DNA from 2 places in the Caballeronia sp. J97 genome. Region 2 is predicted to be linked to the other one. Evidence: riboswitches for the same ligand, from Rfam matches in the RefSeq annotation. Region 2 holds a riboswitch; the other holds the start of a gene.
What was found. A riboswitch is a leader RNA that binds a small molecule or an ion and turns the genes downstream of it on or off. The one in region 2 is predicted to bind glycine.

Region 1 (7,148 bases), on a different contig from region 2:
CACGAGCACATCAGGTTGCGATCGCCGTAAGCGTTGTCCGCGCGGCCCACCGGCGACCAGTACTTGCGCGCCACCAGCGACTTCACCGGATATGCCGCCGCTTCGCGCGTGTACGCGTGCGCCCAGTCGTCCGATGCGACGACAGCCGCCGTATGCGGCGCGTGCTTCAGCACGTTGTCCTCGCGGTCCGCGCGGCCTTCTTCCACTGCGCGGATTTCCTCGCGGATCGCGATCATCGCGTCGATGAAGCGGTCGAGTTCCTCCTTCGATTCCGATTCCGTCGGCTCGACCATCAGCGTGCCGGGAACCGGGAAGCTCATCGTCGGCGCGTGGAAGCCGTAGTCGATCAGGCGCTTCGCGACGTCTTCCACCGAGATGCCGCTCGATTCCTTGATCGGACGGACGTCGAGAATGCATTCATGCGCGACGAGGCCGCCCGCGCCGCTGTACAGCACCGGAAAGTGCGGCGCGAGGCGCTTCGCGACATAGTTCGCCGCGAGAATCGCGCTTTCGGTGGCGGCCGTGAGACCTTGCGCGCCCATCATCGCGATGTACATCCACGAGATCGGCAGGATCGCGGCCGAGCCGTACGGCGCCGACGACACCGCGCCGATGCCCGCTTCGTCGCGCTTGTAACCGGTCGACGCCTGATTCGGCAGGAACTTCGCCAGATGCGCGCCGACCGCGACCGGGCCGACGCCCGGCCCGCCGCCGCCGTGCGGAATGCAGAAGGTCTTGTGCAGATTCAGATGCGACACGTCGCCGCCGAACTGGCCGGGCGCGCAGAGACCGACCATCGCGTTCATGTTCGCGCCGTCGACATACACCTGACCGCCGTGCGAATGCACGATGTCGCAGATTTCGCGGACGTTGCGCTCGAACACGCCGTGCGTCGACGGGTACGTGATCATGATCGCCGCGAGATTCGCCGAGTGCTTGCCGGCTTTCGCCTTCAGATCTTCGATATCGACGTTGCCGTTCGCATCGCACGCGACGACGACGACCTGCATGCCCGCCATCTGTGCTGACGCCGGATTCGTGCCGTGCGCGGATGCCGGAATCAGACACACGTTGCGATGCCCTTCGCCGCGCGACTCGTGATACGCGTGAATGATCAGCAGGCCCGCGTACTCGCCCTGCGAGCCGGCATTCGGCTGCAGCGACACGGCCGCATAGCCCGTGCAGGCGACGAGCATCTGTTCGAGCTGATCGATCATCGTGCGATAGCCGACCGTCTGCTCGGCGGGCGCGAACGGATGAATCTGCGCGAACTCGGGCCACGTGACCGGCAGCATTTCGGATGTCGCGTTGAGCTTCATCGTGCACGAGCCGAGCGGGATCATCGTGCGGTCGAGCGCGAGGTCCTTGTCGGCGAGGCTGCGCAGGTAGCGCAGCATTTCGTGTTCCGAGTGGTGGCGATTGAAAACCGGATGCGTCAGGTAATCGCTCGTCCGGTGCAGTTCCGCCGGAAGCGAATCGGGGGCGGCCTGATCGAGCGCGTCGATATCGAACGTTTCGGTCTTGCCCGCCACTTCGGCGAACAGCGCGAAGAGCTTGAGCAAGTCGTCGCGCGTGGTGGTTTCATCGAGCGACACGCCCACCTGGCTCGCGCTCACGTGGCGCAGATTGATATGCGCGGCGTAAGCGGCCTGATGCAGCGCGGTCGTGCTCGCGCCGCTGTCGACGGTGACGGTGTCGAAGAAGCTGTCGTTGGCGATCGCATAGCCGAGCTTCTTCAGGCCCGCCGCGAACACCGACGCCACGCGGTTCACACGCAGCGCGATCGTCTTCAGGCCGCGCGGGCCGTGATACACCGCGTACATGCTCGCCATGATGGCGAGCAACGCCTGCGCCGTGCAGACATTCGACGTCGCCTTCTCGCGACGGATGTGCTGTTCGCGCGTTTGCAGCGCGAGACGCAGCGCGGAATGGCCTTGCGCGTCGACGGTCACGCCGACGAGACGGCCCGGCATCTGGCGCTTGAATTCATCGCGCACGGCCATGTAGGCCGCGTGCGGACCGCCGAAGCCGATCGGCACGCCGAACCGCTGCGTATTGCCGATCGCGACGTCCGCGCCCCACTCGCCCGGCGGCGTGATGAGCGTCAGCGCGAGCAGATCCGCCGCCGCGACGACGTGGCCGCCCGCCGCATGGATCGCCTCGGCCAGCGCGCGATAGTCGCGCACATCGCCGTTCGCGCCCGGATATTGCAGCAGCACGCCGAACGCGTTTGCATTCGCGGCATCGGCGGCAGGACCGACCTTCACCTCGATGCCCGCCGGCTTCGCGCGCGTCTGCACGACTTCGATGGTTTGCGGCAGCACGTCATCGGCGACATAGAAGACGTTCGACTTCGGCTTGCCGACGCGTTGCAGGAGCGTCATCGCTTCGGCGGCGGCGGTGGCTTCGTCGAGCAGCGACGCGTTCGCCATCGCGAGGCCCGTCAGGTCCATCACCATCTGCTGGAAATTGAGCAGCGCTTCGAGACGCCCTTGCGAAATCTCCGGCTGATACGGCGTGTAAGCCGTGTACCACGCCGGATTTTCGAGCACGTTGCGCAGGATCACCGCCGGCGTGTGCGTGCCGTAGTAACCCTGGCCGATATAGGTTCGAAACACCAGGTTCTCGTCCGCCAGCTTGCGCAGCGACGCGAGCGCTTCCGCCTCGCTCTTCGGCTGCGTGAACGCGCCGAGCGGCAGCGTTTCCTTGCGGCGGATCGATTCAGGAATCACCGCGTCGATGAAAGCCGCGCGCGACGCGAAACCGAGCGCGTCGAGCATCGCGCGCTGGTCCGCCTCATCGGGGCCGATGTGCCGCTCGGCGAATGCGTCGTGGCATTCGAGCGCGGCGAGTGACAGGGAGGTGCGGTTCATCAGGCGATCCGGGTGTTCGAGCTTCATGTGAATTCCTGCGATGCGGCTCGCTTGAAGGAGCCGCCATCGTCATTGAGATAGGTTATTCGCCGATCGACTTGCCGTAGCCTTCGGCGTCGAGCAGCTTGTCGAGACCGGCGTCGCCCGCCGGCTTGATCTTGAAGAGCCAGCTTTCGTACGGCGCGCCGTTGACCTGATCGGGCGACGACGTCAGCGCGTCGTTCGCCGCGACGATCTCGCCCGAGACCGGCGCGTAGATATCGGATGCGGCCTTCACCGATTCGATCACCGCGATCGCGTCGCCCGCCGCGACGGTCTTGCCCGCCGCGGGCAGTTCGACGAAGACGATGTCGCCGAGCGCTTCCTGCGCGTGATCGGTGATGCCGACGGTCAGCGTGCCATCGGATTCGGTGCGGACCCATTCGTGCGATTCGGTGTATTTCAGATCGGCCGGGATGCTCATTGGATGCTCCTTCGTGGTTCTTTCGTGAGGTTCTTGATCGGAGGGAACGGGCGCGACGGCTTCACAAAGCCACTAAAACCTTGCCGTTGCGCACGAACGGAAGTTTTACCACGCGCGCCGGAAGTTGCTTGTCGCGGATGACGACCTGCACCGTGTCCCCGACGGCAACGGCCGTCGGCACGCGCGCGAACGCGATCGATTCCTGCATCGACGGAGAAAACGTGCCGCTCGTGATCTCGCCGTCGCCGTGTTCCGTGACGACCTTCTGATGCGCGCGCAGCACGCCGCCCGCCTTGCCGTTTTCCTTGATGAGCACGAGCCCGACGAAGTTCGCCTTCGAGCCGTGCGCCTCCAGCGCGCTGCGGCCGACGAAATCGCGTTCCGCCTTCAGATCGACGGTCCACGCGAGGCCGGCGTCGAGCGGCGAGACCGTTTCGTCCATGTCCTGACCGTAGAGGTTCATGCCGGCCTCCAGCCGCAGCGTGTCGCGCGCGCCGAGTCCGGCAGGCTTCACGCCCGCGTCGCGCAATGCGTTCCACAGCGCTTCGACGTGCGTCGCCGGGACGACGATCTCGAAGCCGTCCTCGCCGGTGTAGCCGGTGCGCGCGAGCATCAGCTCGCCATAGTGTGTGGACGGGAAAACGACTGCGTTGAAGGGTTTGATGTCCTGAGTCTGCGCGCGCGTGTCGGGCAGCACTTGCCAGGTCTTTTCGCGCGCGTTCGGGCCCTGCACGGCGATGATCGCGAGATCGCGGCGCGGCGTAATGGCGAGATTGAATTCGCCTTCGGCATTCAACTGCCCGAACCAGGCGATGTCCTTTTCGGCCGTGCCCGCGTTCACGACAACGCGAAAGCTCGTTTCGGAGAAGTAGTAGACGATCAGATCGTCGATCACGCCGCCGTCGCCGTTGAGCAGGCACGAGTAGAGCGCCTTGCCGGGCGTCGTGAGCTTGTCGACGTTGTTGGCGATCGCGTACTTGAAGAATTCGCGGACAGCTTCGCCCTCGAAATCGACGACGCGCATGTGCGACACGTCGAACATGCCGGCGTCGGTGCGCACCGCGCGGTGTTCGTCGATCTGCGAACCGTAGTTGACGGGCATGTCCCAGCCGCCGAAATCGACCATGCGCGCATTGAGCGCGAGGTGAGCAGCGTGCAAGGGCGTGTGTTGAAGAGAAGTCATCGGGGCCTCGGTTCGCAGAACAAAAAAGGCCACGCAGCGCACAATTCGCCTGCCGAATGCGCCTTTCGTGCTGCCGGAAGCAGCGCGCAAGGCCCATGCCGCGTAGCGGTTGCGATGCGTGACCCCTCTGTCCTCGGTACCTGAGAGATTGCGCGAACCTCAGCGTGACTGACGGTTCATCGCGCGCCCCTTCGGTGGGCAACTGGCTTCATCGATGAAGCCGCTGCCGCTCTCCAGAGTGCGAGGAAATTGCTTTCCTCGACGCCGTCGGTCCTTTTGCCTGAGAGTTTGCGGGTATGCCCCTTCGGCGGCGCGGCCATGCTGAAGACAACAGCGGCCACGCGCTCTCCCGACGCGTGCGGCAGAATTTACGCGACCGAATTGGGGTTGTCAAACGGATTCGGGTACGGCTGATGGACAGCGCACGAGAACGCTGAACCGTGTTCAGCCGATGCGCCGGAACGCCACCCGCCGCCCTTCCTTCTCGCTCTCTATCGCCAGTTCGATGACCGTCATCGTATCGACCGCGTCCTGCGGGGACACCGGAAACGGCTTGCCATCCAGAATGGATGCCGCCAGCGCCCGGTAAAACTCGACATACGCGCCGTCCTTCGTGGCGAATTCGTGACGCAGATCGAGGTCGCCATCGACTTCGCGCAGCACGCCCGGCGGATTCTTCGCGAATTCCGGATTGCCCGGCCGCATGCCGGAACGCAACTGATCTTCCTGCGTATCGAGCCCGTACTTCACATAACTGCCCCGCGTGCCGTGGATCGCGAAACGCGGCGGCTCCAGCGCCGCAAGCGCGCTCGCATGCAGGATCACTTCCTTGTCGTCGTAGCCGAGCACGAGATGCACGTAATCCGGCGCGTGCGCGTGATCGCGATGCGCTTTCACGAACGCCGTCACCGTCTGCGGCGCGCCGAAAAGCGTCAGCGCCTGATCGATCAGATGCGGCCCCAAATCGAAAAGCAGGCCGCCGCCGCGCTCCGCTTCCTCGCGCCAGCGTTGCGGCACTTTGGGACGGAACCGGTCGAAATGCGATTCGTAATGCGTGACGCGCCCGAGCCGCCCGCTTTCGATGAGCGCGCGCACCGTCATGAAATCGCCGTCCCAGCGGCGGTTGTGGAACGGCGCGAACACTAGCCCGCGTTGCGCGGCGAGATCGGCGAGCGTGCGGGCATCGCGCGCGGACAGCGTAACCGGCTTGTCGACGACCACGTGCTTGCCCGCTGACAACGCCCGATGCGCGAGATCGAAGTGCGTGTCGTTCGGCGTCGCGACGACGACGCATTCGAGCTCGTCGACGGCGAGCAAGGCGTCGAGATCCGCGACGATCCGTGCGTTCGGATAATCGGCCTGCGCGCGCTCGGCCTGGCTCGTCGCGATCGCGGTCACTTCGGCGCGGCCGCAGTGCTCGATGACGGGCGCGTGAAACGTCGCGCCCGCGAGTCCGTAGCCCATTACGCCGACTTTCAGTGCTGTTTCCATGCGGGCATCGTCCTGTTGGGAAATCGATCGGATATTGTGGCACGAACGAGGGCCGGAACCGCGCCGCGACGATCGTGTTAACATCGCGCTCTCCTCCGCGCGCGGGTTTCAGCTAAGCGCGCCCCAACTCCAAAAGCCCAAAACGATGTCCGCAGGTCTGAACGCCGCGCAAAGCGAAGCCGTGCGCTATCTCGATGGTCCCTGTCTCGTGCTCGCCGGTGCGGGCAGCGGCAAGACGCGCGTGATCACGCAGAAGATCGCCCATCTGATCGAAGGGCGCGGCTTCGAGCCGAAGCACATCGCCGCGCTCACCTTCACGAACAAGGCCGCGCTCGAAATGCGCGAGCGCACGGCGAAGCTCCTCGAAGGCAAGACGCTCACGACGCCCGGCAAGGAAGGCCGCAAGATCCCCGTCAATCAGTTGACGATCTGCACGTTCCATTCGCTCGGCGTGCAGATCATGCGCCAGGAAGCGGAGCATGTCGGGCTCAAGCCGCAGTTCTCGATCATGGATGCCGACGATTGCTTCGGCATGGTGCAGGAGCAACTCGGCACGACGGACAAGGGCTTGATCCGGAAGATCCAGTCGATCATCTCGCTGTGGAAAAATGCGATGGTGTCGCCCGATCAGGCGTCCGTGCTCGCGAGCAACGAAGACGAGCATCAGGCGGCGATCGTCTATCGCAGCTATGCGGCGACGCTGCACGCGTACCAGGCGCTCGATTTCGACGATCTGATCCTGCGGCCCGCGCAGCTTTTCGCGCAGAACGAACAGGTGCGCGACAAGTGGCAGAACCGTCTGCGTTATCTGTTGATCGACGAGTACCAGGACACGAACGCGTGCCAGTACGAGCTGGTGAAGCTGCTGGCCGGCCCGCGCGCGGCATTCACAGCCGTGGGCGACGACGACCAGGCGATTTATGGCTGGCGCGGCGCGACCATCGAAAATCTCGCGCAGCTCGGCAAGGATTTCCCGAGGCTGCACGTCATCAAGCTGGAGCAGAACTATCGCTCGACGGTGCGCATTCTGACGGCGGCGAACAACGTCATCGCGAACAATCCGAAGCTGTTCGAGAAGAAGCTGTGGTCCGAGCACGGCATGGGCGACACGATCACCGTCACCGGCTGCAACGACGAA
Region 2 (7,148 bases):
TGATGCCCATTGCGTCGCCGATTTCCTGCGCGGTGCGTCCTTCGAGCACGCCGGTCAGCACGTCGAGCTCGCGCTTCGACAGTTCGGGACACAGCCCGCGCACGCGCGCGAGCATCAGATGCGAGATCGGCATGTCGCGCTGCCCGCAGATCGCGTAGTGATGCTTCGCCGCATGCGCGATGAGCGGCGCCATCGCTTCGATCATCGCGATCTCGCGCGGATGGTAGTTGCCGAAGCGCGTGTCGCGATAGAGATTCACCGAGAGCCAGAGGTCGGCGCTCGGCTGCACGAGCAGCGACACGCGATCCGATACGTTCGGCTGGTGATAGCACGCCGCGCGATACGCCTCGTTGGCGATGTCCTCGCTGGTCTGCCGATGCAGCACGAGCATGGAGCCGGGCTTGTCGTTGCGCGCCGACGAAACGATCTTTTGATTGCCGTCGAGCGCATAGAAATGGCGCGCGTAGGTATCGGCGACATCGCGCAGAAACCGCCCGCCGCGATGATCCGCGACCGACACCGTGCGTGGCCGGTTGCCGAACTCGTACGCGAAGATCGTGCATTGCGAGATCGCGGCGACATCGCCGAGCAGCCTCAGCACTTCGGCGGCGAGCGCGTTGGAATCTTCGCTGCCGATCGACGACACGAGCCCGGTTGCGCGGCTGAGATCCAGTTGCCCTTGTGAGGAGAGGCGGTCGAGTCGCCAGGAGCGCATGATGGGCGGAACGAAGAGCGTGTCGATGCCGCTATTCTAAGCCCTCGTTTTCACCCGTTCCCGCCCGCTAGCGCGCGATGGCCGCGCGCAGCGCCGCATTGCGGCGCACGATCCAGTTGAAGAGTGGCGTTGCCATCAGCGTGCTGAGCACGGCCATCAGCACGAGGATCGAGAACAGTCCGGGCAGGATCACGCCCGCCGCGAGGCCGATGTTGATGATGATCAGTTCCATCAGGCCGCGCGCGTTCATCAGCGCGCCGATCGCCATTGCGTCGCCGGAAGGCTCGCCGTTCGCGCGCGCGGCCGCCCAGCACGCGATGCCCTTGCCGCCGAACGACGCGAACAGGATCACGACGGCCGCGAGCATGATGGCGGGGTCCATCAGCATGTCGAGCCGCGTGTTGAGGCCCGAGTAGGTGAAGAATATCGGCAGCAGAAACACGACGACGAAAGGCTGCAGCATCTCGCGCAGCTTTTCCGTGAGCGGGCCGCGCGGCAGCACGACGCCGAGCAGAAAGCCGCCGAACACCGCATGAATGCCGATCGCGTCCATCGCGAATGCGCAGAGCGAGAACAGCGCCAACACCGTGGCGAACACGCTCGCGGGCAGCGGCGCGTCCGGTCTCAATCCGACCGCGAGCCGGCGCAGCAGCTTGCCGCCGGCGAAGATCATGAAGAGCGCGAACGCCGCGCCGCCGCCGATCGCCGCATACGCGCCCATCCACGAGCCGCCGAAGCTCGCGAGCACGATGGCGAGGATGCACCACGCGGCGGCGTCGTCGAATGCGCCGGCGGTCAGTGCGAGCGTGCCGAGCGACGTGCCGGCCAGCCCGCGTTCGTGGATGATGCGCGCGAGCATCGGAAACGCGGTGATCGCGATGGCCGCGCCGAGAAAGAGCGACGCCTCGTAGAGCCGCACTTTTTCCGCGAAGAGGCCGGGGATCGTGTGCAGCCAGGGCGTCAGCGCGAACGCGAGCGCGAAAGGCGCGACGATGCCGGCGAGCGACACGCTCATCGCGCTTTTCGCGCGTGCGCGGAAGTGCTCCGCGCGAAACTCCGTGCCGACCAGAAACATGTAGAGCCCGACGCCGAGCTGCGCGGCGACGTAGAGCATGCCCATCGTCGCCTTGGGAAACAGTGCCTGCTGCCATTGCGGCAGAAGAAGGCCGAAGAGCGACGGACCGAGCAGCACGCCCGCGATCATCTCGCCGACCACTTGCGGCTGACCCATGCGTTGCGCGAGCCTGCCGACGAACTGGCTCGCGAGCACGATCGCGGCGGTCTGGGCGAAGAAGAAGACGGACAACTGGGAAATCGGCATCGTTTGCGGGGCGTAAGGTCTGACGGACGACGGCAGTCTGACGGCGAGGGCGCACGTCTGTCAACGTCGAAGGGACTTGCCACGCGCATTTCCTGCCGGTATCTTCGAGGGGTTCGACAACGCGCCACGGAAGAGCTCGTCCTCGCGACGACGCCGACGGAGCAACCGCCCCGGAAACTCTCAGGCAAAAGGACCGTGCGCGCCGGAACATCTGGAGAGCGGCGCTGCGCGCGCCCACCGAAGGGGAGCCCCCGGCTATCGACCCATGTCGAGCAGCCCGCGGGCGAAACTCTCAGGTACATGGACAGATGGGGCATCGGTGCCGGCCGCGGTATGCGGAAAAGGCCGGCGATGCTCAATCAATCTGGACCATGTCATGTCACGAATCGCCATCATCGGCGCCGGGATTACCGGCGTCACGACCGCTTACGCTCTCGCGCAGCGCGGTTTTCGCGTCACCGTTCTCGAACGTCATCGCTATGCCGCGATGGAAACGTCCTTCGCCAACGGCGGGCAACTGTCGGCGAGCAACGCCGAAGTGTGGAACAGCCGCGCCACCGTGCTGAAGGGCCTGAAGTGGATGTTCACGCGCGATGCGCCCCTTTTTATGAACCCGCGGCCCGGCTGGCACAAGTACAGCTGGATCGGCGAATTCCTGCGTCAGATTCCGAACTATCGTGCGAATACGGTCGAGACGGTGCGCCTCGCGATCGCCGCGCGCGAGCATCTGTTTCGCATCGCTCGGGACGAGCAGATCGAGTTCGATCTGGAGCGGCGCGGCATTCTTCACTTCTACGCCACGCGCAAGGAGTTCGACGCGGCATCGAAGGTGAACGAAATCCTGCGCGACGCCGGACTCGATCGTCACGCGGTAACGCCCGAAGAGATCGCATCGATCGAGCCGACCTTGCGCGGCGCGTTCCATGGCGGCTTCTTCACGCCGTCGGATTCCACCGGCGACATCCACAAGTTCACGCGCGGACTCGCCGATGCCTGCGTGCGGCATGGCGTCGAGTTTCGCTACGACACGTCGGTGCAGGCGATCGATGACCGCGCGGGGCGCTTGTCGCTGACCGTCGAGCATGCGGGCGAAACGCAGGCGCTTCAGTTCGACGGCATCGTGATCTGCGCGGGCGTCGGCAGCCGCGCGTTCGCATCGATGGCGGGCGACCATCTCAATGTCTATCCGGTGAAGGGCTATTCGATCACCGTGTGTCTCGATGATGCGCGCAGCCGCAATCACGCGCCGTGGGTGAGCCTGCTCGACGACCGCGCGAAGATCGTCACGAGCCGCCTCGGCGCGGACCGTTTTCGCGTGGCGGGCACGGCGGAGCTGAACGGCTTCAATCGCGACATTCGCGCGGACCGCATCGCGCCGCTGGTCGAATGGACGCGGCGACATTTCCCCGAGGTATCGACCGCGCGCGTGATTCCGTGGAGCGGCCTGCGCCCGATGCTGCCCAGCATGCTGCCGAAGGTCGGGCAGGGCAAACGTCCGGGCGTGTTCTACAACACCGGGCACGGGCATCTCGGCTGGACGCTGTCGGCGGCGACGGCCGAGCTCGTCGCCGAAGCGGTGTTGCAGGGCGTGCCGCGCAAGCCCGTGCACGCAAGCGCACGGGGCGACACGGAGCGCAGCGAAGCGCTTCTGTGAGCGATGCCCGGCCGTGGCGCTTGGGCGAGCGCCGCGGCCGCGATGCGCCCAAGCGCGTCGGCAGGGGCGTGATATCGTCGGCGTCACTGTTCACTGTCTCAGGAGTGTGCGATGGCCGAGCTCGTCAATTGCCTGTGGTTCGACGGTAATGCGCGTGAAGCGGCGGAGTTCTACGCCGCCACGTTCCCCGATAGTCGCGTCGGAACGGGGCATGTGTCCGCCAAACCGGGCGTGGGGCAGGGACCTGAATTGACCGTCGAATTCACCGTGCTCGGACGGCGCTTTCTCGGCCTGAACGGCGGGCCGAACTTCAGGCCGAACGAAGCGGTGAGCTTCATGGTCCACACCGGCAGCGCGGAAGAAACGGATCGCTACTGGAACGCGATCGTCGGCCACGGCGGCGAGGAAGGTCCGTGCGGCTGGTGCAAGGACCGCTGGGGTTTTTCATGGCAGATCACGCCGAAGCGCCTGCTCGACATCCTCTCCGGCGCCGATCGCGAAGCCGCCCGACGCGCGATGGACGCGATGATGAAGATGAAGAAAATCGACATCGCCGTAATCGAAAGCGCGGCGGCGGGCAAGTGAGCACACGAGCGTCGCGCGGACGGCGACGCTCGGGCATCGTTTATCTGCCCTGGATGAGCAGGCCCAGCGGCGCAAGCGGACCGACCTGCATCAGCTCGTATTTCGCGTGGCCGCCCGCCGCGAGCGGCAGGCTCTCGACGGCCGTCCTGGCCTCGTCGAGCGATTCGACATTCATCAGAAAGACCACGCCCGGCGCGTCCTGCCGATACCAGAACTGTTCAATCTTGCCTTCGAGATAGAGCCCGAGCGTGGCGGGCACTTCTCGCGGCATGATCTGCTGACGTTGTTCCGGCGTGAGCGGCGTGTTGACTGAAGCAATAGCGATGACTTTCATCTCGATCTCCTTGAACGGGTTCATTGCGAAGCGCAACGGAGATCAATGTAGTCGCCGGGAGCAAAAAGCTGTATTGTCGTAAATGACAACTTTAGGGTCATTCACGCCATGCGCATCGCGGTTCTCGCTCTCGATGGTCTGTTCGATACCGGCCTTGCCGTGACGCTCGATACGCTCGCGGCCGCAAACAATCTTTCGGCGCGCGCGATGGGCGGAGCGCCGCGTTTCGACGTGTCGACCGTCGCCGTGCGCAAGCGCGTGCGCTCGGGTCAGGGCTTCGCGATTCCGGTGCAGCCCATCACGCCCGACCTGAAGCCGGACTGGGTGATCGTTCCGGCATTGGGCACGACCACGCCGGACCGGCTGCTGCCCGCGCTCGAACGGGCGGACGTGAAAGACGCGATCGCGCAGTTGCGGCGATGGCGCGACGAGGGCGTGCTGGTCGCCGCCTCGTGCATCGGGACGTTTCTGCTGGCGGAAGCCGGGCTGCTGGATCATCGGCCGGCGACGTCGACCTGGTCGCTCGCGCCGCTCTTCAGGCAACGCTATCCGCATGTGATGCTCGACGAATCGCGCATGCTCGTGCCGACCGACATCGGCGTGACGGCCGGCGCCGCGATGGGCCATCTCGATCTCGCGCTGTGGCTGATTCGCAAGACGAGCCCCGAGCTGGCCGCGCTCGTGTCGCGTTATCTGCTCGCCGATATCCGCACGCTGCAGGCGCCGTACATCATCCCCAATCATCTCGCGCAGGCCGATCCGTTGATCCAGCGTTTCGAACGCTGGTCGCGGGATCATCTGAAGGAAGGGTTTTCGCTGCAGACAGCGGCAAGCGCGCTCGCGACGAGCACGCGCTCGCTGCAACGCCGATGCCGCGAAGTGCTCGGCAAATCGCCGCTGGCGTACTTTCAGGACTTGCGTGTCGAGCGCGCGCAGTCCCTTCTGCACGGCAGCGGCCTCGATCTCGAAGCGATCGCCGCGGAAGTCGGCTACGAGGACGGTGCTACCTTGCGAACGCTGTTGCGCCAGCGCCTCGGACGCGGCGTGCGCGATCTGCGCGCCGAGTTGCGCTGACGATCCCGCTTCGTTCGACCGCCTATAGCGAGCGTTCGATTGCCTTGCCGAGCAGATCGAGACCGAGATCGATCTCTTGCTCGCTCACCGTCAGCGGTGGCGCGATGCGGAACACGCCGCCCATGCCGGGCAACTGCACGATATTCATGCTGAGGCCCAGATTCATGCACTCGCGCGTGATCTTCGCGCCTAGGCCGTCGGCGGGTTCCTTCGTGCGGCGATCCTTGACGATCTCGACGCCGAGCAGCAAGCCGCGTCCGCGCACATCGCCGATGCAGTCGAAGCGCTCCATCAGATCGAGCAGGCCGCGCCTGAGCCGCGCGCCCATCTCGTTCGCTCGCGCGACGAGGCCATCGCGTTCGACGACCTCCAGCACGCGCAGGCCGACTGCGGCGGGCAGCGGATCGGACACGTGCGTCGTGTAGAACAGGTAGCCGAGTTCGTGCGCTTTCTCTTCGATCTGCGCCGAAGTCACGATGGCCGCGAGCGGCAAGCCCGCGCCGAGCGTCTTCGATAGCGTGAGAATGTCGGGCGTGACGCCGTCGCGCTGGCACGCGAACATCGTGCCCGTGCGGCCGATGCCCGTTTGCGCTTCGTCGAGAATCAGCAACATGCCGCGCTCCTCGCACTTGCGCTTCAACGCCGCCATGTAGCCTTCCGGCAATTCGATGATGCCGCCCGAACTCAGAATCGGCTCCGCGATGAAGGCCGCGAGATTGCCGCTCGACTGGCGATCGACGAGATCGAACGCGTAATCCAGTTCCGCGAGCCAGTCGTATCGGCCGTTGCGCTCGAAGCGCGCGCGATACGCGAACGGCGCGGGAATCGCGAACGAGCCGACCGCCGCGGGACCGACGCCCTTGCGCCCGGCGCTGTACGTGGCCGACGCGGCGTGGCCGGTCATGCCGTGCCACGACTGCGCGAAGCCGACGACTTCGTATTTGCCGGTGACGAGCTTCGCCATGCGGATCGCCGCTTCGTTCGATTCGGCGCCGGTGCTGAGCAAAAGCGCCCGATCGAGCCCGGCGGGCGTGATGTCGGCGAGACGCGCCGCGAGGTCGACCACGGGACGCGAAAGCATCCCGCTGAAGAGGTGGTCCAGCTTGCCCGCATATTCGCCGATCACCGACACGATCTCGGGATGACTGTGGCCGAGTACCGCGCTCATCTGTCCCGACGTGAAATCGAGGATCGCGCGGCCGTCGGCGTCGTAGACGAAGCTGCCCTGCGCGCGCTCGATGATCATCGGCTCGAAGGTGGCGCCGTAGCGGATGAGATGTTGTCTGGCGTTCTGCCAAAAGCTTGCGTCGTTGTTCCGGGACACCGTGCTTCTCCTGGCGGAGGGTGGATGGAATTTGCAGTGTAGACAACGCTCTGGTTTTATAGAATCGAATAGTTCTAATGCGAGCTAGAAGAGGGGCTAATACCTTGAGCCTGTCACTCGAAATCGAATTGTTGCGCTCGT

Region 1: another riboswitch for glycine. It lies ahead of gcvT (glycine cleavage system aminomethyltransferase GcvT); the one in region 2 lies ahead of U4Y90_RS23495 (D-amino acid dehydrogenase).

The regions. Positions count from the first base shown of each region.
Region 1 is NZ_CAJMZL010000013.1:173,492-180,639, reverse strand. Features, by position in the region: gene gcvP (aminomethyl-transferring glycine dehydrogenase) at 1-2,900, opposite strand, end outside; gene gcvH (glycine cleavage system protein GcvH) at 2,956-3,336, opposite strand; gene gcvT (glycine cleavage system aminomethyltransferase GcvT) at 3,398-4,519, opposite strand; glycine riboswitch at 4,637-4,766, opposite strand; glycine riboswitch at 4,778-4,881, opposite strand; gene U4Y90_RS18635 (oxidoreductase) at 4,964-6,010, opposite strand; gene U4Y90_RS18630 (UvrD-helicase domain-containing protein) at 6,156-7,148, shown strand, end outside.
Region 2 is NZ_CAJMZL010000020.1:95,287-102,434, forward strand. Features, by position in the region: gene U4Y90_RS23485 (helix-turn-helix transcriptional regulator) at 1-715, opposite strand, end outside; gene U4Y90_RS23490 (cation:proton antiporter) at 783-2,036, opposite strand; glycine riboswitch at 2,154-2,241, shown strand; glycine riboswitch at 2,245-2,347, shown strand; gene U4Y90_RS23495 (D-amino acid dehydrogenase) at 2,413-3,690, shown strand; gene U4Y90_RS23500 (VOC family protein) at 3,802-4,275, shown strand; gene U4Y90_RS23505 (hypothetical protein) at 4,316-4,609, opposite strand; gene U4Y90_RS23510 (GlxA family transcriptional regulator) at 4,718-5,683, shown strand; gene U4Y90_RS23515 (aspartate aminotransferase family protein) at 5,706-7,007, opposite strand; gene U4Y90_RS23520 (LysR family transcriptional regulator) at 7,085-7,148, shown strand, end outside.